Regions from separate parts of the Mesorhizobium sp. M0991 genome, predicted to be linked through region 3. Evidence: predicted binding sites of a transcription regulator. Region 3 holds the regulator's gene; each other region holds the start of a gene.
The links. Region 3 encodes PhoB, which activates phosphate uptake and scavenging genes when phosphate is short. Its sites were predicted from a motif close to TGTCATNNANCTGTCAT; they were not measured.
Positions count from the first base shown of each region.

Region 1: phnF (phosphonate metabolism transcriptional regulator PhnF) is a predicted target of PhoB. The motif match lies at 4,109-4,125, and genes of this name have one in related genera.
Region 2: olsB (l-ornithine N(alpha)-acyltransferase) is a predicted target of PhoB. The motif match lies at 6,117-6,133, and genes of this name have one in related genera.

Region 1 is NZ_JAMYNE010000004.1:36,990-47,367, reverse strand. Features, by position in the region: gene NKH70_RS07840 (sugar ABC transporter ATP-binding protein) at 1-1,262, shown strand, start outside; gene NKH70_RS07835 (ABC transporter permease) at 1,259-2,224, shown strand; gene NKH70_RS07830 (zinc-binding alcohol dehydrogenase family protein) at 2,292-3,308, shown strand; gene phnF (phosphonate metabolism transcriptional regulator PhnF) at 3,327-4,070, opposite strand; gene phnG (phosphonate C-P lyase system protein PhnG) at 4,207-4,668, shown strand; gene phnH (phosphonate C-P lyase system protein PhnH) at 4,668-5,279, shown strand; gene NKH70_RS07810 (carbon-phosphorus lyase complex subunit) at 5,281-6,393, shown strand; gene NKH70_RS07805 (alpha-D-ribose 1-methylphosphonate 5-phosphate C-P-lyase PhnJ) at 6,390-7,301, shown strand; gene phnK (phosphonate C-P lyase system protein PhnK) at 7,298-8,074, shown strand; gene phnL (phosphonate C-P lyase system protein PhnL) at 8,286-8,993, shown strand; gene NKH70_RS07790 (DapH/DapD/GlmU-related protein) at 8,990-9,607, shown strand; gene NKH70_RS07785 (DUF1868 domain-containing protein) at 10,159-10,378, shown strand, end outside.
Region 2 is NZ_JAMYNE010000004.1:94,125-104,502, forward strand. Features, by position in the region: gene NKH70_RS08050 (nitrite/sulfite reductase) at 1-480, shown strand, start outside; gene NKH70_RS08055 (phosphoadenylyl-sulfate reductase) at 455-1,219, shown strand; gene NKH70_RS08060 (DUF934 domain-containing protein) at 1,471-2,007, shown strand; gene NKH70_RS08065 (DJ-1/PfpI family protein) at 2,144-2,764, shown strand; gene NKH70_RS08070 (fatty acid desaturase) at 2,809-3,831, opposite strand; gene NKH70_RS08075 (hypothetical protein) at 3,958-4,161, opposite strand; gene grpE (nucleotide exchange factor GrpE) at 4,399-5,034, shown strand; gene olsB (l-ornithine N(alpha)-acyltransferase) at 5,178-6,053, opposite strand; gene NKH70_RS08090 (PAS domain-containing hybrid sensor histidine kinase/response regulator) at 6,203-8,491, opposite strand; gene acuI (acrylyl-CoA reductase (NADPH)) at 8,580-9,569, opposite strand; gene lspA (signal peptidase II) at 9,621-10,097, opposite strand; gene NKH70_RS08105 (TrmH family RNA methyltransferase) at 10,124-10,378, opposite strand, start outside.
Region 3 is NZ_JAMYNE010000006.1:225,993-236,370, forward strand. Features, by position in the region: gene xylF (D-xylose ABC transporter substrate-binding protein) at 1-287, opposite strand, end outside; gene NKH70_RS12170 (ROK family protein) at 574-1,818, shown strand; gene phoB (phosphate regulon transcriptional regulator PhoB) at 1,828-2,517, opposite strand; gene phoU (phosphate signaling complex protein PhoU) at 2,534-3,241, opposite strand; gene pstB (phosphate ABC transporter ATP-binding protein PstB) at 3,274-4,077, opposite strand; gene pstA (phosphate ABC transporter permease PstA) at 4,074-4,925, opposite strand; gene pstC (phosphate ABC transporter permease subunit PstC) at 4,929-5,918, opposite strand; gene pstS (phosphate ABC transporter substrate-binding protein PstS) at 5,978-7,039, opposite strand; gene NKH70_RS12205 (hypothetical protein) at 7,635-7,988, shown strand; gene NKH70_RS12210 (DUF2865 domain-containing protein) at 8,071-9,042, opposite strand; gene NKH70_RS12215 (hypothetical protein) at 9,376-9,591, shown strand; gene tolA (cell envelope integrity protein TolA) at 9,729-10,133, opposite strand.

The DNA of each region.
Region 1 (10,378 bases), on a different contig from region 3:
ATGCCGTGCATCAGGAAGTCGTCCTGTGCCGCCATCTCACCGTCGCCGCCAACATGTTCCTCGGCGAGGAGGATGCACGTTTCGGCATCCTGCAGCAGCGGGCGATGGTCAGGCAGGCGCAGAAGATCATCGACGATCTCGGCTTCGACCTGCCGGCGCATGTCATGCTGGGTGACCTGACCATCGGCCAGCAGCAACTGATCGCCGCCGCCCGCGCCACCGTGCGCGGCACCAAATTCCTGATCTTCGACGAACCGACCGCCTACCTCACCCGCAAGGAGGCCGACCAGCTGTTCACGCTGATCCGCCGGCTGAAGGGCGAAGGCGTCACCATCATCTACATCAGCCATCGCATGGAAGAAGTGTTCGAGCTCGCCGACCGCGTCTCGGTGCTGCGCGACGGCACGCTGGTCGGCACCAGGAATATCGCCGAGACCAATGACGCCGAGCTGGTCAAGATGATGATCAACCGCTCGATCGAGCAGGTCTACCACAAGGAGCATTTCACCCCCGGCGCGATGCTTGTAGAAACCAGGAACCTGTCCGGCAAGGGTTTCGAAAATGTCTCGATGTCCGTCCGCGCCGGCGAGATCGTCGGCCTCTACGGCCTGATCGGCGCCGGCCGCAGCGAGTTCGTCACCACGCTCTATGGCCGGCACCGCAAATCGGCCGGCCAGATCCTGTGGGAGGGCAAGGAGGTCAAGGTCAATTCCGAACATGACGCGATCAGGCTCGGCATGGCGCTGGCCCCGGAAAGCCGCCGCGACCAGGGCCTCTGCCTCAACCTGCCGGTCGGGCTCAACCTCAATCTGCCGATTTACAAGCGCATCTCGAATAATCTGCTGATCTCCCGCGCGCAGGAAAAGGCGCAAGCCGATCGCCAGATCGCCGACCTGCGCATCAAGACGCCGACGCGCGGCGCGCTGGCCTCCAGCCTGTCCGGCGGCAACCAGCAGAAGATCGTCATCGGCAAATGGCTCGCCCATGGCGCCAAGCTGTTCATCTTCGACGAGCCGACTGTCGGCGTCGATGTCGGCACCAAGGCCGAGATCTACCGCCTGTTTGGCGCGCTGCTGTCCAAGGGAGCCGGCATCATCCTGATCTCGTCCTACCTGCCGGAGGTCTATGAGCTCGCCGACACGCTGCACGTGTTCCGGCGCGGCAAGCTGGTGGCCACGCATGGGTTTCGTACCGCTGACCACGAGGAGATCCTCACCCAGGCGCTGGCCGAGAAACAAGAAAAACCGGGAGGACGGATATGAGCACCGAGGCGATCGCTGTCGAAAGGCCGAAACGCAATTACAACGCCCTGTTCGGGCTGACACTGCTGGCGCTGCTGGTTCTTTTGTGGGTCATCCTGTCGGTGGCGACGCCGAGCTTCGCCTCCGCCAACAACATCTCCAACCTGTTGCGGCAAGGGTCGATGATCGCCATCCTGGCGGTCGGCCAGACCTTCGTCATCATCACCGGCGGCATCGACCTTTCCGTCGGCGCCGTGGTCGGCTTCGCCACCGTCATCGTCGCGATGCTGATCAACGCCGGCACACCGGTTTTCCTCGCCATCCTGATCACCTTGCTGGTCGGCGTCGCCATCGGCATGTTCCATGGCTTCGGCATCGTCAAGATGGGCCTGCCGCCCTTCATCATCACCCTGGCAACGCTGACCTCGCTGCGCGGCATCGGCCTGTTGATGACCAACGGCAACTCGATCTCGATCAACAACGACGCCTTCCAGACGTTCTCGCGCAGTTCCTTCGTCGGCGTCCCCAATCTGTTCTGGATGGTGATCCTGGTCGGCATCCCGGCCTACATCTTCCTGCACCACAGCCGCTGGGGCCGCTATCTGTTCTCGGTCGGCTCCAACGCCGAGGCGTCGCGTCTGTCGGGCGTCAACGTCCAGCGCACCATCTACATGGCCTACACGCTGTCCGGGCTGTGCGCGGCCTTCGTCGGCGTGCTGCTTGCCTCGCGCATCGGCATCGGCAATCCGACGCAGGCCGAGGGCTGGGAATTGCAGGCGATCGCCTCCTCGGTGATCGGCGGCACCTCGTTGTTCGGCGCTGTCGGCTCCGTGCACGGGCCGCTGCTCGGCGCCTTCATCCTTGCCACCATCAACAACGGCGCCAATCTGCTTAACGTCAACGCCTTCTGGCAGCGCATCATCACCGGCGTGCTGATCATCGTCATAGTCTATTTCGACGGGCTGCGCCGCCGCGGCAAATAGATCGCCTCCCAACAGCCGGCCTCGCGACAGCAGAGCCGGCGGTGCCATGAACCGACTGGATTGAAGCATGAAAGCCGTCGTCTGCCGCTCGCCCGGCGAACTTGTCCTCGAAGATCGCCCGGCGCCTGGCGCGCCGCCCGCCGGCTGGGCGCTGGTCGCCGTCAGCCATGTCGGCATCTGCGGCACCGACTATCACATCTTCGAAGGCAAGCACCCGTTCCTCGCCTATCCCCGCATCATGGGCCACGAGGTTTCCGGCACCGTGATCGAGGTTGGCGAGGACGTCGATCTCGCCGTCGGCGAAGCGGTGATCGTCAATCCCTATCTCGCCTGCGGCAAATGCATCGCCTGCCGGCAAGGCAAGCCCAATTGCTGCATCAGGATCGAGGTGCTCGGCGTCCACCGCGACGGCGCCATGTGCGAGCAGCTCCTGGTGCCGGCGCAAAATCTTTATCCGGCAAACGGCCTGTCGCTGGCCGATGCCGCCGCCGTCGAATTCCTGGCGATCGGCGCCCATGCCGTGCGGCGCTCGCTGGTTGATCCAGGTGCGCGCACGCTGGTCATCGGCGCCGGCCCGATCGGGCTCGGCACGGCGCTGTTCGCCCGCATCGCCGGGCTCGACGTGACGCTGCTCGACATGAGTGCGGAGAGGCTGGGTTTCGCCGAAAGCGAACTCGGCTTCGCGACCCTCGACGGCTCGCGAGGCACCGCTGCCGACCTGGTGCGGGAAGCAACCGGCGGCGACGGCTTCGATGTGGTCTTCGACGCCACCGGCAGCACCCGGTCGGTGCAGTCGGCCTTCGCCCATGTCGCGCATGGCGGGGCGCTGGTCCTGGTCAGCGTCGTCAAGGACGACATCGCCTTTTCCGATCCCGAATTCCACAAGCGCGAGATGATGCTGATCGGCAGCCGCAACGCCCTGCGTGCCGATTTCGACCATGTCGCCGCCTCGATCCGCAACGGCGCGGTGCCGCTGGCAAAGCTGGTCACCCACCGCACCACGCTTGGCGAGACGCCGCGTGACCTCGCCCGCTGGGCGCATGAGAAGTCCGGCCTGATCAAGGCTGTCATTCAGGTCGGATGATGCCAGGGCTGGCGCATCTCAGAGCGCCGACAGTTTGAGCTCGATCCGCTCGGCCGGGAAGCGCGACTCCGAAAACTGTATCGGCTGACCGTCGGGCGTGACGTTGACGGCGACCGTCACCAGCACGATGGCGCCGGGCTGCAGCTCGAGGTCGGCAAGGTCGGCGGCATCCGCATGGCGCGCCGACAGCACTGTCGATTGCCGGAGATAGTCGTCGATGCCGAAACGTGCCAGCGATGCCGTGATCGAACCGGTTTCCGCCATGGCGGCATCGATGCCGGCAAAGCGCCTGGCATCGAACCAGCCGGCAGCGCGGGACACCGGCATTCCATCGGCTTCGCCGCGCGTTTCCAGGCGTATCACATCGGCCCCCTTCGCAAGGCCTAAGCCCTCTGCGACACGACGGTTGGCCGGCTCGACCGATGACGCGAGCAAGGTGATATGCCGCTCGGACGCCTGTCCTTGCAATCCCTCCGAAAAGCGGGTGCGCGCGCCGATCGGATAGGACAGCCGCCTGCGCGAAAGCACGAAGGTGCCGCGCCCCTGCTCCGCCCTGAGCACACCCTCCTGCACCAGCGCTGCGATGGCGCTGCGCACCGTATGGCGGTTGACGCCATAGCGTTCGGCCAACGCGATCTCGGGCGGCAGCGCGGCATTCTCGGGAAAATCGCCGACGGCGATCGAATGCAGGATCTGGTCGGCGATCTGCCGCCACAGCGCGACACCGCTGCGCCGCTCGATGCTGCTGGGCTGCCCGATCATTTCCGCCCCCGATCTTTTTGCCCCAGACATTTTCCTCGTGTCATGCACTCGTCATGGACACGCATTAGAAAATAGATATAATTTGTATAATTGTCTATATCAATAGACAAATGAACGCAGACGAGGAGCACCGGCCATACGAGGACGGGAAGTGCGAGAGCAGGCCGAGCGCAAGGCCTTGATGGCGACGCTGGCCCAATCGGCCGGCGACGATATCGTCCGCCTCTGGGACGAAGCCGGCCTGCCTTCTGAGGCGGAACTTCTGCGTGGCCCCGAAACCGGCTTGGTTACCGTGCGTGGCAGCATTGGCGGCGGCGGCGCGCCCTTCAATGTTGGCGAGGCGACGGTCACCCGCGCCACGGTGCGGCTTGCGTCCGGCCATGTCGGCCACTGCTATGCGCTCGGCCGCGACAAGCAGAAGGCAAGGCTGGCGGCAATCGCCGACGCGCTCTGGCAGGATCCTGCCTACCGCAACGAGGTCGAGACCAGGATCGTCGCGCCCTTGCAAGCGGCACTGGCCAAGGCGCGTGACCAGCGCCGCGCCGAGACGGCGGCGACCAAGGTCGATTTCTTCACCATGGTGCGCGGAGAAGACTGATGGACGCTGCTGTGCAATCGATCGAAGGCGGCTTTGCCGACCCGGTGTTCAACGCCCAGACCGTATTCCGTGTCGTCATGGACGCGATGGTGCGCCCGGGCAGCGTGCAGCCGCTGCCGGCCCTCGCCCAGCCGCCGGCGCCGCTATCGGTCACCGCCGGCGCCATTGCGCTGGCGCTGTGCGACAACGACACGCCGCTCTGGCTCGACCTGGTTTTGCAGGGGTCGGCGGCGATGAAATCCTGGCTTGGCTTCCATACCGGCGCGCCGCTGGCCAACACCCCGGCCGACGCGCATTTCGCGCTGATCGCCACGCCGGCCGAGATGATGGCGCTCGACGGCTTTTCGCAAGGCACCCAGGATTATCCCGATCGCTCCACGACGCTGATCCTCGAGGTCGGCGATCTCGTCTCCGGCGCTCCGCTGCTGCTCGAAGGCCCCGGCATCGAGACGACGGCGACGATCGCGCCGGCGCAAATGCCGCGTCATTTCGTCGAGCAATGGAAGCAGAACAACCAGCGCTTTCCGCGTGGCGTCGACGTCATCCTCGCCACCACCGACGCAATTGCCTGCCTGCCGCGTACGACGCGCATCAAGATCATGGAGGCGTAGCATGTACGTCGCGGTAAAGGGTGGCGAAGCGGCCATTCGCAATGCTCACAAACTGCTCGCCGACCGCCGGCGCGGCGATCGTTCGGTGCCCGCACTTCGGCTCGACCAGATCGTCGAGCAGCTGGCGCTCGGCGTCGACCGAGTGATAAGCGAAGGTTCGCTTTATGATCGCGAACTGGCGGCACTCGCCATCGTCCAGGCGCGCGGCGACATGATCGAGGCGATCTTCCTGGTTCGCGCCTATCGCACCACGCTGCCGCGTTTCGGCTACACCAGGGCGATCGACACCGGCACGATGCTGGTCGAGCGGCGCGTGTCGGCGACCTACAAGGACCTGCCCGGCGGCCAGCTGCTCGGCCCGACCTTCGACTACACCCACCGGCTGCTCGATCCCGAGCTTGCCGCCGGCGGCGATGTCGCCGAACCGGAACAGCGTGCAGGCGAAGCGGAGGCGATGCCGCGCGTCTCGGCCATCCTCGCCCGCGAAGGCCTGATCGAGCCCGACGGCGACATGCCTGGGGATCATGTCCCCGGCGACATCACCCGCGAGCCGCTCGAATTCCCGATGGCGCGTGACATCCGCCTGCAGGCGTTGTCGCGCGGCGACGAGGGGTTTCTGCTGGCGCTCGGCTATTCCACCCAGCGCGGCTACGCGCGCAACCATCCCTTCGTCGGCGAGGTTCGCATCGGCGAGGTCGAACTGGAACTGGACGTGCCGGAACTGCCCTTTGCCGTGCCGCTCGGCAGCATCCGCGTCACCGAATGCCAGATGGTCAACCAGTTCAAGGGCTCGGCCAAGGCGCCGCCGCAATTCACCCGCGGCTACGGCCTCGTCTTCGGCCAGAGCGAGCGCAAGGCGATGGCCATGGCGCTATGTGACCGCGCTCTACGCGCCTCGGAACTCGGCGAGGACGTCGTCTCCGCCGCGCAGGACGAGGAGTTCGTCATCTCGCATTCCGACAATGTCCAGGCGACCGGCTTCGTCGAGCATCTGAAGCTGCCGCACTATGTCGACTTCCAGGCCGAGCTCGACCTCGTGCGCCGCATGCGCGCCGAGCATGATGCCCGCGAAAACGCCGGCAAGGGCGAAGAGAAGAGGGAGGCAGCGGAATGAGTGCACAACCAGCGGATATAGCCACCTACAACTTCGCCTATCTCGACGAGCAGACCAAGCGGATGATCCGCCGCGCCATCCTCAAGGGCATCGCCATTCCTGGCTATCAGGTGCCGTTCGCCTCGCGCGAAATGCCGATGCCCTATGGCTGGGGCACCGGCGGCGTCCAGGTCACCGCTTCGATCATCGGCCCGGATGATGTGCTCAAGGTCATCGACCAGGGCGCCGACGACACCACCAATGCGGTTTCGATCCGCGCCTTCTTCAAGAAGGTCGCCAATGTCGCCGTCACCACCGAGACGGCCAAGGCGACCGTCATCCAGACCCGCCACCGTATCCCCGAACACCCTTTGGCGGCCGGTCAGGTGCTGGTCTACCAGGTGCCGATCCCCGAACCGCTGCGCTTCCTCGAGCCACGCGAGACGGAGACGCGCAAAATGCATGCGCTGGAGGAGTATGGTCTGATGCATGTAAAACTCTACGAGGATATCGCCAGGCACGGCCGCATCGCCACGACCTATGCCTATCCGGTCAAGGTCGAGGGCCGCTATGTGATGGATCCCTCGCCGACACCGAAGTTCGACAATCCGAAGATGCACCGTTCGCCGGCTTTGCAATTGTTCGGCGCCGGCCGCGAAAAGCGCATCTATGCACTGCCGCCCTTCACCGATGTGGTCAGTCTCGACTTCGAGGATCATCCGTTCGAGGTACAGACCTTCGACCAGCCCTGCGCACTGTGCGGGGCCGAGAACGTTTATCTCGACGAGGTCATCCTCGACGACCATGGCGGCCACATGTTCGTCTGCTCCGATACCGATCATTGCGAGAAGCGGCGCGAACAAGGCCATCGCGGCCACCTTGCGCCTGAAACCCCTCTTGCCCTGGAAAAAACGGAGCCGGCGCAATGACCGACGAACCGCTGCTGCGCGTCTCGGCGCTGTCCAAATTCTACGGCTCGCGCGTCGGCTGTGAAAACGTCACCTTCGATTTGTGGCCGGGCGAGGTGCTGGCGGTGGTCGGCGAATCCGGTTCCGGCAAGACGACGCTGCTCAACTGCCTGTCGACGCGGCTGCTGCCCTCTTCAGGCGCCGCCAGCTATCGGATGCGCGACGGCCAGTTCCGCGAACTCTATCGCATGAGCGAGGCCGAACGCCGCTTCCTGATGCGCACCGATTGGGGCTTTGTCCATCAGAACCCCGCCGACGGGCTGCGCATGACGGTGTCGGCCGGCGCCAATGTCGGCGAGCGGCTGATGGCGGTCGGCGACCGTCACTATGGCAGAATCCGTGCGACGGCGGTCGACTGGTTGTCGCGTGTCGAGATCGACGAAGACCGCATCGACGACGAGCCGCGCGCCTTTTCCGGCGGCATGCGCCAGCGCCTGCAGATCGCCCGCAACCTCGTTACCGGCCCACGGCTGGTGTTCATGGACGAGCCGACCGGCGGCCTCGACGTCTCGGTGCAGGCGCGCCTGCTCGATCTGTTGCGCGGGCTGGTCACCGACCTTGGCCTGGCAGCCATCGTCGTCACCCACGACCTCGCGGTGGCGCGGCTGTTGTCGCAGCGCATGATGGTGATGAAGGACGGCCGCGTCGTCGAAAGCGGCCTCACCGACCGCGTCCTCGACGATCCGCGCGCGCCCTACACGCAATTGCTTGTTTCCTCGATTCTACAGGTCTGAAGATGATTGCTCCGCCGTACCCCCCTCTGGCCTGCCGGCCATCTCCCCCTCAAGGGGGGAGATTGGCTGTCGCTCTCGGTTTCGCCACTCTTCAACGTTGCAGAACAGGCGCAACGAAAAGGCTGCCGATCTCCCCCCTTGAGGGGGAGATGCCTGGCAAGGCAGAGGGGGGTGCTGGCCCGCAAACGAACGACGATTGGAGAACCTTCTGATGCCGACCCCGCTCGTTGTCTCCGATGTCGCCAAGAGCTTCACCATGCATCTGCGCGACGGCATCAAACTGCCGGTGGTCGCCGGTGTCTCGTTCGCGATCAGGGCCGGCGAATGCTCCGTGCTCGGCGGCCCGTCCGGCGCCGGCAAGAGCTCGATCCTGAAAATGCTCTACGGCAATTATGCCGTCGACGCAGGCCAGATCATCGTCCAGCACGAGGACGGGCTGATTGACCTGGCTTCGGCCAGCCCGCGCACCGTGCTAGCTGTGCGCCGGCTCACGATCGGTTATGTCAGCCAGTTCCTGCGCACTGTACCGCGCGTCTCGGCGCTCGATGTCGTGGCCGAACCGCTGGTCGAGCGCGGCGAAGAGCGCGAAGTAGCGCGCGGTAAGGCGCGCGCCTTGCTGGCGCAGTTGAACCTGCCGGAGAAGCTCTGGGCGCTGCCGCCGGCGACGTTCTCCGGGGGCGAACAGCAGCGCGTCAACATCGCGCGCGGCTTCATCACCGAGCACCCGATCCTGCTGCTCGACGAGCCGACCGCCTCGCTCGATGCCAGGAACCGCGACGTGGTGATTTCCCTGATCGCCGCGAAGAAGGCGGCGGGCGTCGCTTTGCTCGGCATCTTCCACGATCACGACGTGCGCGAGGCTGTGGCCGATCGCATCATCGACGTGACCGCCTTCGCCGCGGGGAAAATCGCGGCATGACGAGGAAATTGTCGGAGGCGCCGCTGGTCCACGAGACGGCGGAGATCGAGAGCTCGACGCTTGGCCGCTGGACCGAGATCGCCGAACGCAGCCGGGTCTCCGAGAGCATTCTCGGCGACTATTCCTACATGATGCAGGACTGCGCCGTCTGGTGCGCGACGATTGGCAAATTCGCCAACATCGCCGCTAGCGTGCGCATCAATGCCACCAATCATCCGACCTGGCGGCCGACGCTACACCATTTCACCTATCGCGCCTCCGACTATTGGGACGACGCCGAGCACGAGAGCGAATTCTTCGCTCAGCGCCGCGCCAAACGCGTCACCATCGGCCACGACACCTGGCTCGGTCACGGCTCGACCATCCTGCCCGGCGTCACCGTCGGCGATGGCGCGGCGGTCGGTGCCGGGGCGGTCGTCTCGAAGGATGTGGCCCCCTACACCATTGTCGGCGGCGTACCGGCCAAGCCGATCCGCGAACGCTTCGACCGCCGCACTGCGGAACGCTACCAGGCGCTCGCCTGGTGGGACTGGGATCACGCCCGGCTGCGCGCCACGCTCGACGATTTTCGGGAACTGTCGGCCAATCAGTTTTTGGAGAAGCATGGGGGTTGACGCCCCGAATAAGTCAGCCGCTCAGGCAAATGTCCAAAATAATAGAAAGAAATCCTAACGTGATTAGAATAGCAACACCAGTCTGATTTAACCTGATAAGTTCTATAAATTTTTTGTCATAACCAATATCTACAAGTGATTTTTGTTTTTCTTCAATCTTATTTGCGAAATTTATCGTAACTAACGCGATTAAAAAAATGAGAATCATTAGAATAATGGCCGCGTCGCGCCCATTTCCATAATTGTACAAGTATCCCGATATTGGATGGTTCAAGCTACCAACCCGATATACGGACATCAAAACCAGGGCCACTGTGAAACTTATCGCAGCGACTACCCCTGCAGCATACAGCCGCAACCACTGGCGCCAACGTAGCAATTAGGAAGCCTCTCTTTGATACGGATTTGAATCTTTATTTCAATCTTGATGATGTGCAACCCCGGCAGAATCGCTTGGCGAATCCTGCCTTTGATATTCTACTTCTTGGCACGGTTTTCATGTCCCTGACACATCGTCGGGGCAGGACGCGGCCTTTCCTCTGGAGATCGCAATGCCTGTTTCAGTCAAACCTTCGCTCGCCGGATTCTTTGCCGGCACCAACCCGACCCCTCCGCTGCATCTCGGCAGGCGCTACGACACCTCTGGTAATTTTCTCAACGAGCCCGGCAACACGGTCGTCTGCCATCTCGTCAATGGCTCGGCTTCAGAAGCGGGGGTCATCGAGGTGCGTGAGCGGATGCGCGCGATGCCCGATGCCGACCGGCTGGCCT
Region 2 (10,378 bases), on a different contig from region 3:
GATATCGGGCTGGCGACGGCCAATTCCAACCTGATCAGCGACATCATCTCCTGCCCCGGCCTCGATTATTGTGCGCTGGCGACGGCGCGCTCGATTCCCGTGGCGCAGGAAATCTCGCGGCGCTTCGCCTCGCTGGAGCGCCAGCGCGAGATCGGTGAATTGAAGCTGAAGATTTCCGGCTGCATCAATGCCTGCGGCCATCACCATGTCGGCCATATCGGCATCCTCGGCGTCGAGAAGAAAGGCGCCGAGCTCTACCAGGTGACGCTCGGCGGCTCGGCCGACGAGAACACCTCGGTCGGCGAGATCATCGGCCGCGGCTTCAGCTCGGAAGAGATCACCGACGCCATCGAGCAGATCGTCGAGACCTATCTCGGGCTTCGGCTGGACAGAAACGAACGATTCATCGACGCCTACCGCCGAGTCGGTCCCGCGCCGTTCAAGGAGGCGCTCTATGCTGGCGAAACCAAGGCCGCTTGACCGGATCGTCGACGTCGAGGCCGGCATCGCCGCCGAAGCGGCGGGCCTCGACGCGCTCTATGGCCACCTGAAGCCGCTGGAGATCATCGAGCGGTCGGCCCGGGAATTCTTTCACGGCGAAATCGCCGCCGTCTCGTCCTTCGGCGCGGATTCGGCGGTGCTGCTGCACATGATCGCCGAGATCGACCGTACGTTGCCGGTGATCTTTCTCGACACCGGCAAGCATTTCGAGGAGACGCTCGGCTATCGTGACGCGCTGGTCGCCGATTTCGGGCTAACCGATATCCGGGTGATCAGGCCCGACGATGCGGCGCTGGCAAGGATCGACCCGACCGGCAATCTGAACGAGACCGATACCGACGCCTGCTGCGACGTGCGCAAGGTCGAGCCGCTGGCGCGCGGCGTCGAGCCGTTCCGCGCATGGTTCACCGGCCGCAAGCGCTTCCAGGCGGCGACCCGGGCAGCGCTTCCGGTGTTCGAGGCGGTCGGTTCGCGCATCCGCATCAATCCGCTGGCGCACTGGACGACATCAGACCAGGCCGGCTACATGCGCGCGCATGCGCTGCGTGAAAACCCGCTGGTCGCCTATGGCTATCTGTCGATCGGCTGCTTCCCATGCACGCAGCCGGTGCAGCCGGGCGACGACGCGCGCAGCGGCCGCTGGGCCGGGCACGCCAAGACCGAATGCGGCATTCATTTGTCGGGGCTGGAAAGGTCGCTGACCGACGCCTCGCTTTAGGGTATGTTGATATTCAGGTGATGCCGGCGTGCAAACGGCGGCTTCCTGCGCTTCCGGCCTTCGCCGGCCGAAGCATTCATGATAGTGACGAAGGAGTTAAGGCTACGGCCGGCATAGGCCGGTGCTCACGTACCAAAAGTACGCTCCGCTCCGGTTCTCGGAAGCCACCATTTTCGGCTCGGCCTGACCTGAATCTCAACACACCCTGAGGTGTTTTGCACTTTAGAATCTTTGGACTTGGGAATTTCTTGATGAGCGACTTGATAGCCGAAAACGCCACGCGGCTGTGGACACCGAATGGGTTCCGCGAGGACGAGTGGGTTCATGCCGAAAGCGCCGAGGCGCTGGTCGGCAATGGCCGCTTCATCCTGCCGCTGCAGGCGTTTCTCGGCCTCGATCCGGCGGTGCGGCGGTCGGCGAAGGAACGCATCGGCGTGCTGCTGCAGCCCGGCGACCAGCTCGAAAAGATCGCCGGCCTGCTCGATCAGCTGTCGCTGGTGGCGCTGGCCTTCCCGGCGTTCAATGACGGCCGCTCGTTCTCCAAGGGCGAATTGCTGCGCAGCCGTTATCACTTCACCGGCGCCATGCGCGCCACCGGGCAAGTGCTGGTCGACCAGCTGCCGCATATGCTGCGCCTCGGCTTCGACGAATTCGAGATCTCGCACCCGGTGCTGCTGAAGCGGCTCGAGCAAGGCCGCACCGGCGGACTGCCGCTATTCTATCAGCCGGCGGTGAAGCCGGAGGCCAAAGGCCCGAAATATTCCTGGCGGCGGGTGCGCGCCGGCTGATCTGCTCCAGGGGCCAGAAGCCCTATCTGGTCGGACCACATTCCCGATTCAGCCTTTTATTTTGCGCCTCTCCGCCTTAGGATAGGCCCATTATTTCGCGATCCGAATAAATGTGGCCACAAGGGAGGAACCGGGTATGGCTGGCAAGAAGATATTGATGCTCGTTGGCGAGTTCAGCGAGGAATATGAGATTTTCGTCTTTGAACAGGCCATGCATGCGGTGGGCCACACCGTCCACGTCGTCTGTCCGGACAAGAAGGCCGGCGATGTCCTGAAGACCTCGCTGCACGACTTCGAAGGACACCAGACCTATACGGAAAAGCTCGGTCATGACTACATCCTCAACAAGACGTTTTCCGAGGTCAATCCTGCCGAATACGACGCCGTCTACGCGGCGGGCGGGCGCGGGCCGGAATATATCCGTATCGACAAGCGCGTGCAGGCGCTGGTGCGGCATTTCCATGAGACGGGAAAACCGATCTTCACCATCTGCCACGGCGTGCAGATCCTGATCGCGGTCGACGGCGTGGTGCGCGGCCGCGAGGTTGCGGCGCTGCAATATTGCGAGCCGGAAGTCACGCTGGCCGGCGGCATCTATATCGATGTTGCGCCGACCGGCGCCCATGTCGACGGCAATCTTGTGTCGGCCAAGGGCTGGCCGGGCCTTGCAGCGTTCATGCGCGAATGCCTGAAAGTGCTGGGCACCGAGATCCGCCAGGGCGAGATCCTGATGCGCGACCAACGCCGGGCGGCTTGAGGTGGAATTTTGGAGCCCGCCGCACCAGTGGTGCGGCGGTGCGTCTACACGCCCATCCGCGCTTCGCGGAACGATACCAGCTTGCTGCGGCTCTCGTCCCACAGCGCCAGCTTGACGCAGCGCAGGCTGTCGAGAAGCGTGACGCGGCCGATCTCACGCAGTTCCGGATAGTCCCTCAGCACTTCCGGAAGCCGGTAGCATGGCACCTTGGCCGAGAGGTGGTGCACGTGGTGGACGCCGATATTGCCGGTAATCCAGTTCAGCACCGGCGGCAGGTCGTAATAGGACGAGCCGTGCAGGGCTGCGTGCTGGAATTCCCACTCGGAGTCCTTTGTCCACTCCGTCTCCTCGAACTGGTGCTGGACATAAAACAGCCAGATGCCGGCCGATCCGGCGAGGATGACGATTGGCAAATGCACGACCAGGAACGCGCCGGGGCCAACGAACCAGATGAGCAGCGCGGCGATGACCGCGATAGCGAGATTGGTCGACATCGACGACACCCAGGGGGTGAGGCCGCCCCGCATCATGCCCAACGGCAATCTCTGCTCGAAAATGAAGATCCATATCGGGCCAAGGCCAAACATCACCAGCGGATGGCGATAGAGGCGATAGGCGAGCCGGCCCCGCCACGACAGTTGCCGGTATTCGGCGACGGTCAGTGTCTTGATGTCGCCGGTGCCGCGCTCGTCGAGATTGCCGGCGCTGGCGTGATGGGTTGCGTGGGCGCGGCGCCAGCAATCGTAGGGCGTCAGCGTCAGCACGCCAAGCACGCGGCCGATCCAGTCGTCGGCATAGCGGTTGGCAAAGAAGGAACCGTGGCCGCAATCGTGCTGGATCATGAAGATCCGCACCAGAAAGCCGGCTGCCGGAAGGATGAGGACCAGACCCCACCAATGGCCATAGGCATAGGCGGCCGAGGACAGTGCCCACAGCGTGGCGAAGGGGATGAGGGTGATGGCGAGTTCGACGGCGCTGCGACGCCTGTCGGGCTTTTTATAGCGCGACAGGATTTTCAACCAGGCGCGCTTGCTGTTTGCCACAGCTTCGGGGGAAATCATGTTCATCATGAAACATAGGCGGAGCGGCGCGCTGCCGCAAGGCGGAGATCACGCGAAGTTACTGCGCGTAAATGTCGCGCGATGGCGAGGAATTCCGGTGGCAATCGCCGGGCGCGTCGCCGGCAACGACGCCTACCGACGGCGCCCGCCTGCGACCACCTTGGCTTCCACGCCGTCCAGGCGGTCGAGCAATTCCTTCAGACGGTCGGGAATATCCGACTCCGTGCGGAAGGCCGGCAAGGTGCGCAGAAAGCGCTTGGTCGCCTCGGTGCCGAGCTGGCGCCGGATATCGGCTGCGAGCCCGTCGCGTTTTTCGCCATTCCTGCGGGGCATCATCTCAAAATCCTGTGTCGGCTTCGAAACTCTTCCACGGGAGGAATGGTTCCCGCATTGTAGTAGCCTGGCAAGCAAAGCCGGCGGGTACGGTAAAGTTTGAATTAAAATCGAAAGGTTTGCGCCGTCGGCCATCAAGCCACGACAGCGGCTAGAGTATCGCTTGCCCCTTGATTTTTGGCCGCTAAACCTCGATATCGGGCGCAAATCCACACCATTCGAAAATGACGGGAAACGGCGATGAGCGACCAGGCAAAAGACGAACGCGCGCCCGATGAAGCCGAGAAGACCGAGGCTGCCGCGGAGCCAAGGGAAGGCGGCGTCGACGGCGACTATGAAGCGCTTGTGCGGCTTCTGAAGGAAAACGAAGAGCTGAAGGATCGCGCGCTGCGCGTGGCGGCCGACATGGAGAATTTGCGCCGCCGCACGGCCCGAGACGTCCACGATGCGCGCGCCTATGCGGTTGCCAACTTTGCCCGCGACATGCTTTCGGTATCAGACAATCTGCGCCGTGCGCTGGATGCCATCCCGGAAGAGGCCAAGGCTTCGGGCGATGCCGGGTTCAAAGCGCTGATCGACGGCGTCGAGATCACCGAGCGCGCCATGCTGTCGGCGCTGGAACGTCACGGCGTGAAGAAGCTCGAACCCGAGGGCGAGAAATTCGATCCGAATTTCCACCAGGCGATGTTCGAGGTGCCCAATCCCGACGTACCGGCCAACACGGTCGTGCAGGTCGTGCAGCCCGGCTATTCGATCGGCGAGCGCGTGTTGCGGCCGGCCATGGTCGGCGTGGCCAAGGGCGGCCCCAAGCATGTAGCAAGCGAAGCGCCGGTCGAGCCGGGGCCGGTCAACGAGCAGGCTGAGAAGGATGCGTAAGTTAGGGGAGTAGGGGAATAGGGCAGTGCGGGAGTAGGGAATAACGCTACGCGGGTAAAGTAGAGCAATTGCCTACTCCGGCCGTTGCCTTCTCTCCGCCTACTCCCCTACTGCCTTATTCCCCTACTGCCCTACTGCCCTACTCAGGCAGCGAAGCGCTGCGCTTCCCCGCCATAATAATTGACGTAGCGGGCGCCGATCTCCTTGACCGGCATCACCACGAACACGTCGACCGTCGAGAATTCACGGTCGATGACGCAGCCGTCGCCGATGCGCGCGCCGACGCGCAGATAGCCCTTGACCAGCGGCGGCATCGCGGCGATCGCTGCCTTGGCATTGACGGCCTCGATCGGCATCAGATCCATGGAACAATAGCGCCCTGCGACGGCACGCACGTCCCACGATGAATTCGTCCGGCAGTGGTGGGCAAGATAGGTCAGCGCCTCGGCATGTGCGGCCGGCACGGTGCCGTGGAACGACGCGCAGCCGGTCATCACGCCGATGCCGTAATGGTTGATATAGGCCCAGATGCCTTGCCACAGCGCCTCGATGGTGCGCTTCGAGCGGTATTCCGGCAGAACGCAGGAGCGGCCGAGCTCGAGGAAGCGCTGGCCGGGATGCCGCGCGATCAGCTTGGTCAGCTCGAATTCGCCTTCGGAATAGAAGCCGCCGGCGGCCGCGGCAATCTCCTGCCGCAGCAGGCGGTAGGTGCCGACGATGCGGCGGTGCTCGGGGCCGGAAAGCGAAGTGTCGAAGACCAGCAGATGGTCGCAGAGGGGATCGAAGCGATCGGCATCGCGGCGGTCCTGCATCTGGAACAGGTCCTTCCTGGCACCAAGCTCGTCGTAGAACACCCGGTAGCGCACTTCCTGCGCGGCAGCGATCTCGGCCTCGTTGCGGGCGAGCCGCACTTCGAGATTGCCGATGCGGCCGAGCGATGCGCCTTTTATGACGGCATCGGCGTTCCGGCCGACGAGCAAAGGCCCGCTGGCGTTCGGCCGAGCATCACATTCCGGCATGACTGTATGCACGAGTGATTCTCCTTCGAGCCATCCCTCTTGGCACGGGGATACGTTGTAGGTGCAACAGGATTGTGACAGTACCGTGATACGGCTCTGCGGGCAATACTTCGTCGGCTGGGTAATCTATCAACCGTCTATGTTGTGCCTCAGGCGGCCACTTGCCCCTCGACCGCATGAACCAGGGCATCGGGGTCGAGCGGCTTGGTGACGAAGCCGCTGGCACCGTGAGCGAGCACGGCGTGGCGGGTCTTTTCCTGGCTGTCGGCCGACAGCACCATGATCGGCACCGGCGGCACCGCGGTCTCCTCCTCATGGCGGCGGATGGCGGCGATGGCGTCCAGACCGTCCATGACAGGCATGTGCAAGTCCATCAGCACCACGTCGTAGCGGTGCTTGTGGCCGGAGCTGATGACCGCCTCGACGGCGGCTTTGCCGTTGCCGACCACTTTCACGCGATGCCCGGCCTTCAGCAGCGTGGCGCGAGCCAGCATGGCGTTGATGTCGTTGTCCTCGGCGATCAGCACCGACAGGCCCTGCTGGCGGCCGCCAATGGCGTGCCCAGCCTGCGCGCCGCGCTTTTGCGGTTGTGGCTCTGCGATGACCGGCGCATGGCTGGTCAAAAGCACGCGCAGCAATGTCTCGCCGCGCACTGGCCTCGCCAGGAAGGTGGCGTAACCGTTGGCACGGAATTCGCCAAGCATGCCGCGGTCGGTCGGCGCGATCAGCGTCACCGCCTCGCAATCGGCAAATCCGCCCTGGCGCAGGCGCCTGAGCAGCCTGCCGTCGCTTTGCTCCATGGCAGCATCGATCAGAAGCAGGTCGCAGTTCTCGGCGAAAGGGGTGGCCTGGGCGGCGGTGGTGGCCAGATCGACCGTGCCGCCATTGGCGCGAATGGTGCGGGCGATGGCTTCGGCCTCGACCAGGTTCTTCGACACGATCACCGCATGCCGGCCCGACAGCGGGTCCTGCCGGATCTGCGCCGCCTCGACGGCGGAAATAGCGGGAATATCGAAGACGAATTCGGACCCCTGGCCAAGCCGGCTCGACACGGAGATGGTGCCGCCCATGGCGGTCACCAGGCGCTTGGAAATGGCAAGACCGAGGCCGGCACCGCCATGCGCACGGGTCGAGGTGCCGTCAGCCTGTTCGAAGTCCTCGAAGATGCGCTCCATGTCCTCCTCGCGCAGACCGGGGCCGGTGTCGGTGATGGTGAAGCGGATGCGGTCGGTGGTTTCGGTGCGGACGCGGGCGATGCTTGCCAGGACGCCGCCGCTGTCGGTGAACTTGACGGCGTTGCCGATCAGGTTGAGCAGCACCTGCCTGACCCTGCCGGGGTCGGCGGTGATCAGCTGCGGCACGTCGGGTTCGACATGACAGCCGAGGCCGATATCCTTGGCAAAAGCCCGCGCCGCCAAAAGCTCGATGACATTGTCGGCGATCTCGCGCACCGACATCGGCTGCGGTTCGGGATCGAAGCGGCCGGCCTCGATCTTGGAGTAGTCGAGCAGGTCCTCGATCAGCGCCAGCAGCGCGCTGGCCGAGGTCGAGATGGCGCCGACATAGGTCCGCTGCTCGGCCGAAAGGCTGGTGTCGGCGAGAAGCCGGGCCATGCCCATGATGCCGTTCATCGGCGTGCGGATCTCGTGGCTGACGGTGGCGAGGAAGCGCGATTTGGCCTGGCTCGCATGTTCGGCCCGCTCGCGGGCGGTGATCAGCGAGGATTCGGCGCGTTTGCGGGCAGTGATGTCACGGGCGATGGCGCGATGCGAAACGGCGCCGCTGTCCTTGTCGCGCACCGACAGCTCGATCCACGAGAACCAGCGTGGGCCGTCCGGCGTGCGAATGGCGACATCGGTGGAACTCAGGCATTCATGGTCGGAAAAGGCGGCGTCGGGAACGATGCCGACATCGATGCCTAGTTCGGCCAGGGTCTTGCCGGCGAGGTCGCGCTGGTCGGTTTCGACAAGGTCGGCGAAAACCTTGTTGGCGTAGACAATATGGCCGTCGCGGTCGCGGTGGACGACGAGATCGCCGAGTGCATCGATCAGACCGTGAAAGCGCTCCTCGCTCTCCTGCATCTCCCACATGCGGTCGGCCAGCGTCTCGATTTCGGCGCGGCTGCGGGCGGTCGTGGCATCGAGCAGGGCCACTGCGCGACGCTGGGTGCGCCTGTTGCGCAGATGCATGGCGAGCCCGGCGATGGCTGTCGCCAAAAGGCCGATGGTGATGAAGATCGGCGCTCCGGTCAGATGCGACAGGCCCGCCAGCACGACGATGGCGACGAGCGTCAGGAAGGGCAGGCCTTCGCGGTTGGCGGCCGGCAGTTCCGGCGCCAGCGGCGGCGCGGCGACAAGCTGCCGTCCTGGCACCTCGGGGGCCGTCCCGTCGGCTCGTTCGGCTGGTTCCGCCTCTCTGATGCCGGGTTCCGCAATCATACGGAACTCCTGCCAGACAGAGCTTATCGAAGGTTGTGGTTGATCGTTCGAATTTTAGCGGTCGCGCTCTTTTTTGTCCCTTTGGGGCTCACATATCCACCACCACGCGGCCGCGGATCTTGCCCTCGACGATGTCATGCGCGGCGCCGATGATGCCGTCGAAGCCGATGCTCGTCGACAGGCTGGCAAGCTTTGCGTGATCGAGATCGGCGCCGATGCGGCGCCAGGCCTCGAGGCGGACCGCCTTGGGCGCCATCACCGAATCGATGCCGAGCAGCGAGACGCCGCGCAGGATGAACGGAGCGACGCTTGCCGGCAGGTCCATGCCGCCGGCGAGGCCGCAAGCGGCGACGGCGCCGCCATAGGAGGTCATCGACAGAACGTTGGCCAGCGTATGACTGCCGACAGCATCGATGCCGCCGGCCCAGCGTTCCTTGGCGAGTGGTTTTGCCGGCTGGGCAAGCTCGTCGCGTGAAATCACTTCCGCGGCGCCAAGATCTATCAGATAGGGGCTTTCGGCAGCGCGGCCGGTCGAGGCAATGACGTGATAGCCGAGGCTGGACAGGATCGAGACCGCGACCGAGCCGACGCCACCGGCAGCGCCGGTCACCACCACCGGGCCGCGATCGGGAACGATGCCGTGGCGCTCCAGCGCGATGACGCAAAGCATGGCGGTGTAGCCGGCGGTGCCGACCGCCATCGCATCATGCGGGCTCATGCCGTCCGGCAGCGGCACCAGCCAGTCGCCTTTGACGCGGGCGCGTCCGGCAAAGGCGCCGAAATGCGTTTCGCCGACGCCCCAGCCGTTCAATATGACCTTGTCACCCTTGCGCCAGTCGGGACTGGAAGACGAGATGACGGTGCCGGCGAAATCGATGCCCGGCACCAGCGGCCAGCGGCGGATCACCGGCGCCTTGCCGGTAATCGCAAGGCCGTCCTTGTAGTTCACCGTCGTCGCCTCGACCGCGACGGTGACGTCGCCCTCCATCAGGTCTGCCTCGGTAAGCTCGGTCACCGCGACCGACTGGTTTTTCTCGGCGTCGCGCGAAACGAGGATGGCTTTGAAGGTTTTGGGCATTTTTTCTCCTCGGGCTTGCAGATCAGAATGTGCGGCGCCAGGCGAGTGAGGTCAATCGCTCGACGTTCCGCGCCGCCAGCCAATGAGTTCGTCGAAGACGACCAGCACGGCACCGACCGAAATGAAGGCGTCGGCGAGGTTGAAGACGGCGAAGGACCAGACCGGCGTATGAAACAGGATATAGTCGATGACGTGGCCATAGGCAGCGCGGTCGATCAGGTTGCCGAGCGCGCCGCCGACGATCAGTGCGAAGCCGATGCGGGCAAGCAGGTGGCCGGGCGGCGTGCGGGCCGCAAGATAGAGCACGAAAGCGACCACCAGAACCGCGACGACCACCAGGCCGGTGTCGCCGAAGGACGAAAACAGCGAGAACGCGATGCCGGTGTTGTAGGTGCGGTACAGCGCCAGGAACGGCAGCAGGTCGAGCCGTTCCTGAAAGGCAAGGCCGGTTTCGACCAGATATTTCAGCCACTGGTCGAGCGCTATCGCGGCGACGACCAGAAGAGCATAGGGCCTCCAGGACTTCATGGTTTGCAGTTTCACGGTTTGGGATGTCACGATCTGGCGTCCTCCGGGCCGAGCTTCAGCGTGCCGCGCCGGATCTCGAACAGCATGACGCCGGTGGCCACCGCAAGGTTGAGCGAATCGGCGCGGCCGGCCTGCGGTATCCGCAGCAGCTTGTCGCAGCTTGCGGCAAGCTCGTCAGGCAGGCCTTGCTGCTCGTTGCCCATCATCAAAAGCACCGGGCCTTTTGAAAAATCGACCGAGCGGTAGTCGACCGCACCCTTCAGATGGGTGCCGGCGACAAG
Region 3 (10,378 bases):
ATGGCCGAGGCGTCCTGCGCCAGGATGATCAGTGCGTTGGCGCCCTGCGAGATCAGGCTCTCGACGTCGGTGAGCTGCTTGCCGGGGTTGGACTGTGCGTCGGCGGAAATATACTTGTCGCCGGCGGCCTCGATGGCCGCCTTCATTGCGGCCTCGTCGGTCTTCCAGCGCTCTTCCTGGAAGTTCGACCAGGAAACGCCGATGACCTTGTCTTTAGCCTGCGCCACCGACGCCAGCGCCAGCGTCATGGCGACACCCGCCAGAATGGCGGTCGTGAATTTCTTCATCATATCCTCCCTGCGCCGCGTACGGCGTGACCATTGGCCCAAAGACCAGCTTAGAGGCCCCTAATTTTTTCGAGCCTCGAAAAAATACTGGCCCGATCTCCGGCTGCTGTCAACATCGATTCTGATGGATTTTGATGAGTCTGAGAGTTTTTTCGAGCGTCGGAATAAACGATGACAGCGCCACCTGCATCTGACACTATTTGCCTGCATCCGACACTATTTGTCGGACATTACCGACGGCTTCCGGTTCATGAGCGGCCGCGGCAACCGGGAGGAAAGCAAAACGATGTCGGTCGGAATCCGCCATGACGATTTGCGCCGGCGCAACCGGGCGATGGTGATCTCGGCAGTCCGCCGGGTTGGCCAGCCATCGCGTACGGAGATCGCCGCAGCCACCGGCCTCAGCCATTCGACCATATCGGCGATCTCCTCCGACCTGATACGGGAAGGCATCCTCGCCGAGAGCAAGGCAAGCGAGCCCGTTTCGTTGAAACGCGGTCGTCCGCAGGTCGGCCTCGCCCTCAACCCGGAAGCGGCGGCGGTGCTGACCGTGGTGTTGTCGCTCAATTTCCTGTCGGCCGCCATCATCGACTATGCGGGACACGTCGTAGCCGAGGAACAGCGCCGGCTGGACACGCTGACCATGCCGCGCGACGAGCTGATCCGCGAATGCATGGCCGTCGTCCGGCGCCGGCTGGAGGATCCAGACCTTGACGTCCGCAGTGTCGCCCGCATCGCCCTGGCGATTCAGGGCATTACCGACTCCCCTGCACGCGCCATGCTGTGGTCGCCGATCACGCCGCAGACGGACATCGCCTTTGCCGATATGCTGGAAGATCAATTCGGCATCCCGGCCACGGTGGAGAACGACTGCAATATGATGGCGGTGGCTTTGCGCTGGCGCGATCCGGATCGCTATCGCGACGACTTCATCGCCATCCTGCTTTCGCACGGCATCGGCATGGGGCTGGTGTTGAAGGGCGAGCTGTTCACCGGCACGCATTCCTCCGGCGGCGAGTTTGGCCACATGATCCATCGTCCGGGCGGCGCGCTCTGCCGATGCGGGCGGCGCGGCTGCATCGAGGCCTATGCCGGCAACTACGCCATCTGGCGCAACGCCAGGCAGATGAGCGAAGACAGCGAACCCATCGCCGACGTCAGCGACGCCGACATGCGCGCGCTGGCGGCCCGGGCGCGCGAGAAGGATGGGCCGGAACGCGAGGCCTACCGCAAGGCCGGCGAGGCGCTGGGTTTCGGTCTCGGCTCGCTGTTCGCGCTGATCGATCCGGCACCGGTCGCGATGGTCGGCGCCAGTGCCGCCGCCTTCGATCTGATCGAGCCGGCCTTGCGCCAGGCCATCGCCCAGACCGCCGGCGGCCAGCATTCGGGTTCGATCTCCTTCGATACCGAGCCGAACGAATTGCCGCTGATCCGCGAAGGCTGTGCGATGCGGGCGTTAAGCTTCGTCGACCAGGAGATTTTCGCGCCGGGCGCGCAAATGAGGCCCCGCGTCAGAAAGAACGTGGCCTGACCCGGCGGATCAATCTTCCCTGATCGCGTAGCCGGCACCGCGGATGGTGCGGATGACATCAGGCATGCGGCCGTTGTTGACGGCTTTGCGCAGCCGGCCGACATGCACGTCGACGGTGCGTTCGTCGATATAGATCGTCTCGCCCCAGACATTATCGAGCAACTGGCTGCGCGAGAAGACGCGGCCCGGATGCCGCATCATGAACTCGAGCAACCGGAATTCGGTCGGCCCGAGCCTGATTTCGCTCTTCTTGCGATAGACCCTGTGCGATTCGCGATCGAGCACGATGTCGCCGACCTTCAGCACGCTTGACAACACTTCCGGCTTGGCGCGCCGCAGCAGCGCCTTGACCCTGGCCATGAATTCCGGTGTCGAAAATGGTTTGACCAGATAGTCGTCGGCGCCGGTCGAAAGACCGCGCACCCGGTCGCTCTCCTCGCCGCGCGCGGTCAGCATGATGATCGGCAGCCGCTCGGTTTCGGGGCGCACCCGCAACCGGCGGCAGAGCTCGATGCCGGAAACCGCTGGTATCATCCAGTCGAGCACCAGAAGATCGGGCACATTCTCCTGCAAACGGATCTCGGCTTCGTCGCCGCGTGTCACCACCTCGACCTGGTAGCCTTCGGATTCGAGATTGTAGCGGAGCAGCACACCCAACGGCTCCTCGTCCTCCACCACCATTATGCGTGGTGCGATCATCGGCTGGGCACCCCCATTATGTCACCGGCGCGGACATTGTCGTTTCGTCCTGCTTCGGACGATTGACCGGCAATTGCTCGCCGGTCAGCACATAATACGCATTTTCGGCGATGTTGGTGACATGGTCGCCGATCCGCTCCAGATTCTTGGCGCAGAACAGCAGATGCGTGCAAGCGGTGATGTTGCGCGGATCTTCCATCATGTAGGTCAACAGCTCGCGGAACACGGACGTGTATTTGACGTCGATGCGCTCGTCTGCGGCACGCAGCTTGGCCAACGCGGCCGCATCGCCTGCGGCATATTCCTCAATGACGCCCTGCACCTGGATGAGCACCAGCTGCGCCATCGCGTCGATGGAATGCGACAGGTCGCGCGGCGTGACGCTGAGGCCGACCGCACTCACACGCTTGGCGATGTTCTTGGCAAGGTCGCCGATGCGTTCGAGGTCGCCGGCCATACGGATCGCTCCGACGACATGGCGAAGATCGTGGGCCATCGGCTGGCGTTTGGCGATCAGGGTGATGGCGCGATCGTCCAGTTCGCGTTGACGCGCATCCATGATGGCGTCGTCGGAAACGACGCGTTGCGCCAGCACGTTGTCGGAATTCAACAGGGCCTTGGTCGCCCCGCCGACCATCGAACCGGCGAGGTCGGCCATGTCGCGGATCAGCTTGCTGATCTGCTCGAGATCCTCGTCGAAAGAAGCGACTGTGTGTTCGCCCATGGTCCTGTCCTCATATGCATGATCGGAACGGCTCAGCCGAAGCGGCCGGTGATGTAGTCCTGCGTGCGCTTCTCGCGGGGCGACGTGAAGATCTTCTCGGTCCGGTCGAACTCGACCAGCTCACCCAGATACATGAAGGCGGTCTGGCGCGACACGCGCGCCGCCTGCTGCATGTTGTGAGTGACGATGACGATCGTGTAGTCGGCTTGCAATTCGTCGATCAGTTCCTCGATCTTGGCCGTCGACAACGGGTCGAGCGCCGAAGCCGGTTCGTCGAGCAGAATGACTTCCGGCTTCACGGCCACGGTGCGGGCGATACAGAGCCGCTGCTGCTGGCCGCCGGACAGGCTCAAGCCACTGGCGTTGAGCTTGTCCTTGACCTCGCTCCACAGCGCGGCGCGCTTCAACGCCTGTTCGACGCGGCCGTCCATCTCGGACTTGCCGAGATTCTCGTAGAGCCTGACGCCGAAGGCGATGTTCTCGTAGATCGACATCGGGAACGGCGTCGGCTTCTGGAACACCATGCCGATCTTGGTGCGCAGCAGATTGAGATCCTGCGACCGGTCGAGAATATTCTTGCCGTCGAGCAGCACCTGGCCCTCGGCTGTCTGTTTCGGGTAGAGCTCATAGATGCGGTTGAACACACGCAGCAGCGTCGATTTCCCGCAGCCCGAAGGCCCAATGAAGGCCGTGACACTGCGCTCGGGCAGCGACAGGCTAATGTCCTTCAGCGCCTTGCTCTGGCCGTAGTAGAAGTTGAGGTTCTTGACCTCGATCTTCGTCTTCTCGGCGACCGTTTCGGTCATCGTCATGTCCGGGGACAACATCTGTGTCATCTGTCCTCTCTGCGTCCGGTAAGGCTGCGGGCGAGGATGCTCAAGCCCAGAACCGTCAGGGTGATTATGAGTGCGCCGGTCCACGCCAGCTGCTGCCATTCCTCGTAAGGGCTGAGAGCGAACTGGAAGATGGTCACCGGCAGGCTGGCCATCGGCGCGTTGATATTGCTGCTCCAGAACTGGTTGTTGAGCGCGGTGAAGAGCAGCGGCGCCGTCTCGCCGGAAATGCGTGCTATCGCCAGCAATATACCGGTGACGATGCCGGACAATGCGGCGCGATAGGCGACCGAACGGATCACCACCCAGCGCGGCGCGCCGATCGCGGCACCGGCTTCACGCAACGCGTTCGGTACCAGGTTGAGCATGTCTTCAGTGGTGCGCACGACCACCGGAATGACCAGGATGGCAAGCGCCACGGCGCCGGCAATGGCCGAGAAATGTCCCATTGGCCGCACCATCAGCTCATAGACGAACAAGCCGATGATGATCGACGGCGCCGACAACAGGATGTCGTTGATGAAGCGGACGACGGTGGTGATGCGCGAAAAGCGTCCATACTCGGCCATGTAGGTTCCCGCCAGCACGCCGATCGGCGTGCCGACGACAACGGCGATGATCGTCATCAGCAGGCTGCCCGCGATGGCATTGAGCAGGCCGCCGGCCTCGCCGGGTGGTGGCGTCATCTCGGTGAAGACCGCGAGCGAAAGCCCGGCCGTACCCTTATAGACCAGCGCGCCGAGGATGAGCGCCAGCCAGGCAAGCCCGATGCCGGCGGCGACGACGCAAAGCGCCATCATCACCGAATTCCTGGCTTTGCGGCGGCTGTGGAGCGATGAGGATGTCGACATCGGTCAGGCTCCCGTACGGGCGTCGATCCGCATCAGCATATAGCGGGCGGCGGCAAGGATCAGGAAGGTGATGACGAACAGGATCAGGCCGAGCGAAACCAGCGAGGAGGTGTAGAGGTCGCCGTCGGCCTCCGTGAATTCATTGGCGATGGTCGCCGAGATCGTCGTGCCCGGCGCGAACAGAGAGGCACTGATGCGGTGCGCGTTGCCGATGACGAAGGTCACCGCCATGGTCTCGCCGAGCGCCCGGCCGAGGCCAAGCATGACGCCGCCCATGATGCCGATGCGGGTATAGGGAATGACCACGCGCCGGGTCACTTCCCAAGTCGTGCAACCGATGCCGTAGGCCGATTCCTTGAGCACCGCCGGCACTGTATCGAAGACGTCCTTGGTGATCGAGGTGATGAAGGGCAACACCATGATGGCGAGGATCAGCGCCGAGGTCAGAAGGCCGATGCCGTAAGGAGGGCCGGCAAAAAGGCTGGATAGTCCCGGCACGCCGTGGAAGATGTTGATGATGAAGGGCTGTATCGTCGTCTGCAGGAACGGCGCGAACACGAACAGGCCCCAGATACCATAGATGATCGACGGAATGCCGGCCAATAGCTCGACCGCTATGCCGATCGGGCGCCTGAGCGGGCGCGGGCAGAGCTCGGTGAGAAACACGGCAATGCCGATGCCGATCGGAACCGCGATCAGGATGGCGATGGCCGCCGTTACCAGGGTGCCGTAGATCGGCGCCAGTGCGCCAAATTTTTCCGTGACCGGATTCCAGCTCTCAGTCGTCAGGAAAGAAAAACCGAAGGACGACAGCGCCTGCCATGAGCCGGCAAACAGCGAGATCGCGACACCGCCGAGGATGACCAGCACCAGAATTGCGGAAGCGCGGGTGAGTCCGCGGAATATGGCATCTGTGAGCGCGAAGCGCCGGACCGTAGCTTCCCTCGCCCGGGCTGCTGCAGATGATGGCATGGCATCGGAAGCGATGGTCATTGGGTCCTCGCGATTGAAGGCAACAGGGAGGGCGCCGTCGACGCCCTCCCTGAAGGACATTACATAGCCGAGTAGAGCGGCTTGCCGTCGCTGCCGACGACTTCCTTGGCCCACATGGCCTTGACGCTCTCGACCACCTTGTCGGGCATCGGAACGTAGTCCAGCTCGCCGGCCATCTCGTCGCCCTTGTCATATGCCCAGGCGAAGAATTTAAGGGCTTCGGCGGTGGTCGCGGCGTCGTCCGGCTTCTTGTACAGGAGTATCCACGTCGCCGCCGTCATCGGCCAGGACTCGGCGCCCGGCTCGTTGGCGAGGATGACGCCATAGCCCGGCTGCGAGCTCCAGTCGGCATTGGCCGCTGCCGCCGAGAACGCCGCCGCGGCAGGCTCGACCTTCTTGCCGTCCTTGTTGATCATGTCGGTGTGGGTGAGCTTGTTCTGCTTGGCATAGGCGTATTCGACATAGCCGATCGCGCCGCCGGTCTGGGAGACGTTGTTGGCAACGCCCTCATTGCCCTTGGCGCCGATGCCAACGGGCCATTCCACGGCCTTGTCGACGCCGACCTTTTCTTTCCAGTCCGCGCTGACGTCGCCGAGGTAGTATGTGAAGTTGAACGTCGTGCCCGAACCATCGGAACGGTGAACGACCGCTATCGCTTGCGAAGGCAGCTTGACGTCGGGATTGAGCTTCTTGATCGCCTCGTCATCCCAGCTCGTGATCTTGCCGAGGAAGATGTCGGCCAGCGTCGGGCCGTCGAGAACCAACTCGCCCGGCTTGATGCCTTCGAGGTTGACGACGGGAACGATGCCGCCCATCACCATCGGGAACTGAGCCAGTCCGGACGCTTCAAGCTCTTCGCCTTTGAGCGGCGCATCCGAAGCGCCGAAGGTGACGGTCTTGGCCTTGATCTGCTTGATGCCGCCGCCGGAACCGATCGACTGGTAGTTAAGGCCAACGCCTGTGTCTTTCTTGTAGGTGTCGGCCCACTTCGCATAGATCGGGTAGGGGAAGGTGGCGCCGGCGCCGGAGATGTCCGCGGCGAGCGCGGCGGACAGGGTGAGGGTGGTCGTCGCCGCAGCCATTGCAATCGCAACGGCCGCCGAGCGGATGAAATGTCTCATGTGGCCTGCTCCTGTTCGGAATATGGTCTCTCGGCGCCATTCCTCCGGCGCCCGCTGAGGCCAATAGCCCCCGATTATTACAGTCGCATGACAGTTTCATGTCGCTCCGGTAACGTCGTCCAGCCGGGTTAAGAAGGAGCGGCCGCGGCCTTTGTCGGCATGGGCCGCGGTTTGCCGCTGGAATCAGCAGCTTGCGTGAATTCCGGCCGGCATCGTCTGCTCGGCGATCGCAGCAACCGGCTTTAAAAGAAAAAAACCGGACGGGAGCGCGTTGCATGCAGCCAGAACGTGTCATGGCCGAGCCATCGCCGAAACAGGTCCGTTGGGGTAAATCTGACCCTGTTTCTTGCCGGCGGTCGCTGCTCCCGCCCGTAACTGGAGGAGCGGAACTTCGAATATCCCATTGTCGCCACTGAGCGCGGCTTTGGTATGGTGCGATCGCACCATGGCTTTACGCTGGAAGCGTTGACGAATCGAGCAGGGCTTCGACTGGAAGTGCGACGACTTCTACTTCACCCTATCTACTCCCTCCGCACTATTCCGCCGGTTGTCGGTTAGGCCGAAGCAGCGTTATAAGCTTGCAGGGGTGTTGCTGATGTTTCGACGGATTCTGCCTGTCTTCCTGTGCCTGGCGCTGCCTCTGGGAAGCGGCTGCGCGCGCAGCTATGACGGCACTGTGATCATTCCCAAGCCGCTCGATGTTCGCCGGTTCTGGGACCGGCCTTCGCCGCAGGCGCAAACCGAACAGTCGCAGTTGGAGACCGACGTCTTTCCAGTGGCGCCGCAAACGCCGAAAAGGCCGGCGGTGCGCAGGAGCGCAGCTTCCGTTGCAGCGCCACGGAGGAGGGTCGCCAACAATCCGCCCATGCTGTCATCGCAGCCGGCGAAGCCGCTCACCTGCAGGAATGTCAGCGAGCCCGGCAAACGGGCCCGCATGGTCTGCGAATAACCAGCCGATATCGGTCGATGCGCACGGCTCCAGGCCTTGAAGCGGCTATTCGGCCAGCCGTTCGCCGTTTCGCCCGCCTAGGTCAGTCCGCCGGGAAAAAGGCCGGGCCGACCACTCTCACTGGCCGCGCTCCGATCGCCCTTTCGATCGACTGATGCTGGGCAGCCCCTTGCACCTCGGCAGCCGGCGTTTTGGCCCCTGAGGGAGCGGCACCGGCGGCTTCGATCCCGGACTCAGGAATTTCCGCGACGACATCAAAATCCGGCTTTGCCGTCGGCAACGGAATGATGGCGTTGGTCATGTTGGCCGGTGTCACGGTTCGTGCCCTGAGTTCGGCGACGCGCCGGTAATAGCGCTTGACGTCACAGGCCTTGAAGTTCGCGTCGTCGCGGTACCGGAACGCGGCAGGTAGCTCCACATAGGGCTTTCCCGACTCGAGCGCGATCATCTCTTCGGTCTCGCGAGTGGCGTCGCTCAGCGTATAGAGGTCGACGCCGGCATCGTCGCAGATATAGCGGCACTGATCGACCGTTTCCTTCAGATCGTCGCTCTTGGCGAACTGCGATTTTGGCGCGGGGAAGAAATATCCGTCCGACAAGCGAACGCAAAACAGCATCCGATTGCCGCCAATTGTTGCGCCTGCGGACTGGGTTTTGGGTGCTGTGCGCTGCTGCGCCGGCTGTTTCTTGGCAGCGGGGGCGGCGCAACCCAGCGCGACAAACCTGGCCTTCAATCCGGACGTGTCCCTGCCCGAATTCGACAGTCTGGCGATCTGCCGTTGCACCTCCGCCTTGCTGGCGACCAGGTCGGCGCAAGGGTTGAAGAAGAAGCCGGCCGTTTTCGCCGTGCATCGGCGCTGTCTCTCCAGCCTTTGAATCGCGGCGAGTTGCCGGCGCAGTTGGGCAAGCTCGGGGCTGGTCCCGGCGCCGCGCCCCGCCGAAAGCAATTGGCTCCTGATGGCGCCGCAGCTATCCGCATAGGAGGAGGACGTACCGAGCGCAACGGCTATTGCCAACACCAGCATCAAAATCGTGAGAGGCCAGAAGCGTGTCATTGGAACGACCATTATCCTTGTTGCGCCGAGAACAAGATTTCTTTGTCGACTATGGATAAGTACTGGCTAAATCAGTTTTATCTAATTAAAGTAGACCACGCCGCCGCCAGAGACTTTAGTTCTAGTGTATTATATCCACTGACGTAAATTCAATATTACATTTTTATTTCAAGATTGAGACGAACCGGCAGCAACGCCGGCGGACGCCCGCCACGGCGAAGTTTGATGCGCGCGGCTGGTTCCGCAGCGCGATCAATCCGGCGTTACCGGCCGGCCGTTGCTGAAACCTTAGCCCCAAGTTCGGCGTTGAACGGCCAAAGGAGGAGACCGCAAATGTCGATCCACTTCACTGTCGCGGACCTGACCAGGAATCTGTTCCATTCACTTGGGTTGGACCATGAACGCGCACCGAGGCCACTCGACCACGAGCAGAGGCTTTTGCTGGAGTGCTATCTCGCCGGCCAGATACCGGAATCGGCCTGGAGCGACTATGTCTTCGAGATGCCGGAACTGGCGCGACATGTCGAGGCCAGACGAAGCCGCCACTAAAGCGCATCGCGATCGATCGGGCCTCATGCGACGCGCTTAGGTTCTTGTTTTATGCATGTCGTTGTCGCAAAACCGCTGCACACTTTTGCGCGACATGCACTAGATCCCGAAAAGTGGAATCCGGTTGTCGGAAAAGATCAAGGCGAAGCCTGCACTCGCGTTGCAGGCTGTTTTTGTTTGGGCGAGTTGAATTGCAGAGTGAACACCTTGCCCGGGATGCCTTCAGCCAGCGCCGGTGAAAGGCTCAACGGCAGGCAATGGTCCACGGCCGCAATCGCCGCATCGACAAAAGCCTGCCGTGCCTTCTCGTCGCCGGCCACGCGGATGGCGGTCGGCTTGGGCCGGCCGATCAGCGTGCCATTGCGCCTGAAGCTGAAGCTCAGGGTGACGGTGGAATTCCCGGCATTCGCCGGCGGGGTCCAGCACGCCTGGATGGCAGCCCCGACCTCGGGCATGGTGTTGAGCGTCGCTGCATTCGATTGACCGGCTGCACCCGCCAGCATGGCGCCTGCAATCACCACCATTCCAGCAATGCTTTTCATGACAGGGCCTCTGTCCTTGAACCGCCCTCGAGGACGTGACTAACTTCGATGGTAGGGCCGACATCGGCGATGACAAGATGGCGGCAACGCGCTTCATCAGCCATGCAGGCGTCGTGAAGCGCCGTCAGCCGCAACTTCGGCAGGCTGCAACAAGCAAAAGGCCGGCGAGTAGCCGACCTTTGCTTTCCATCCGCGCCAGTACATCCGTGGTCGCGGGCTGGAGGTAAATACCAGTAGAAAGGGTT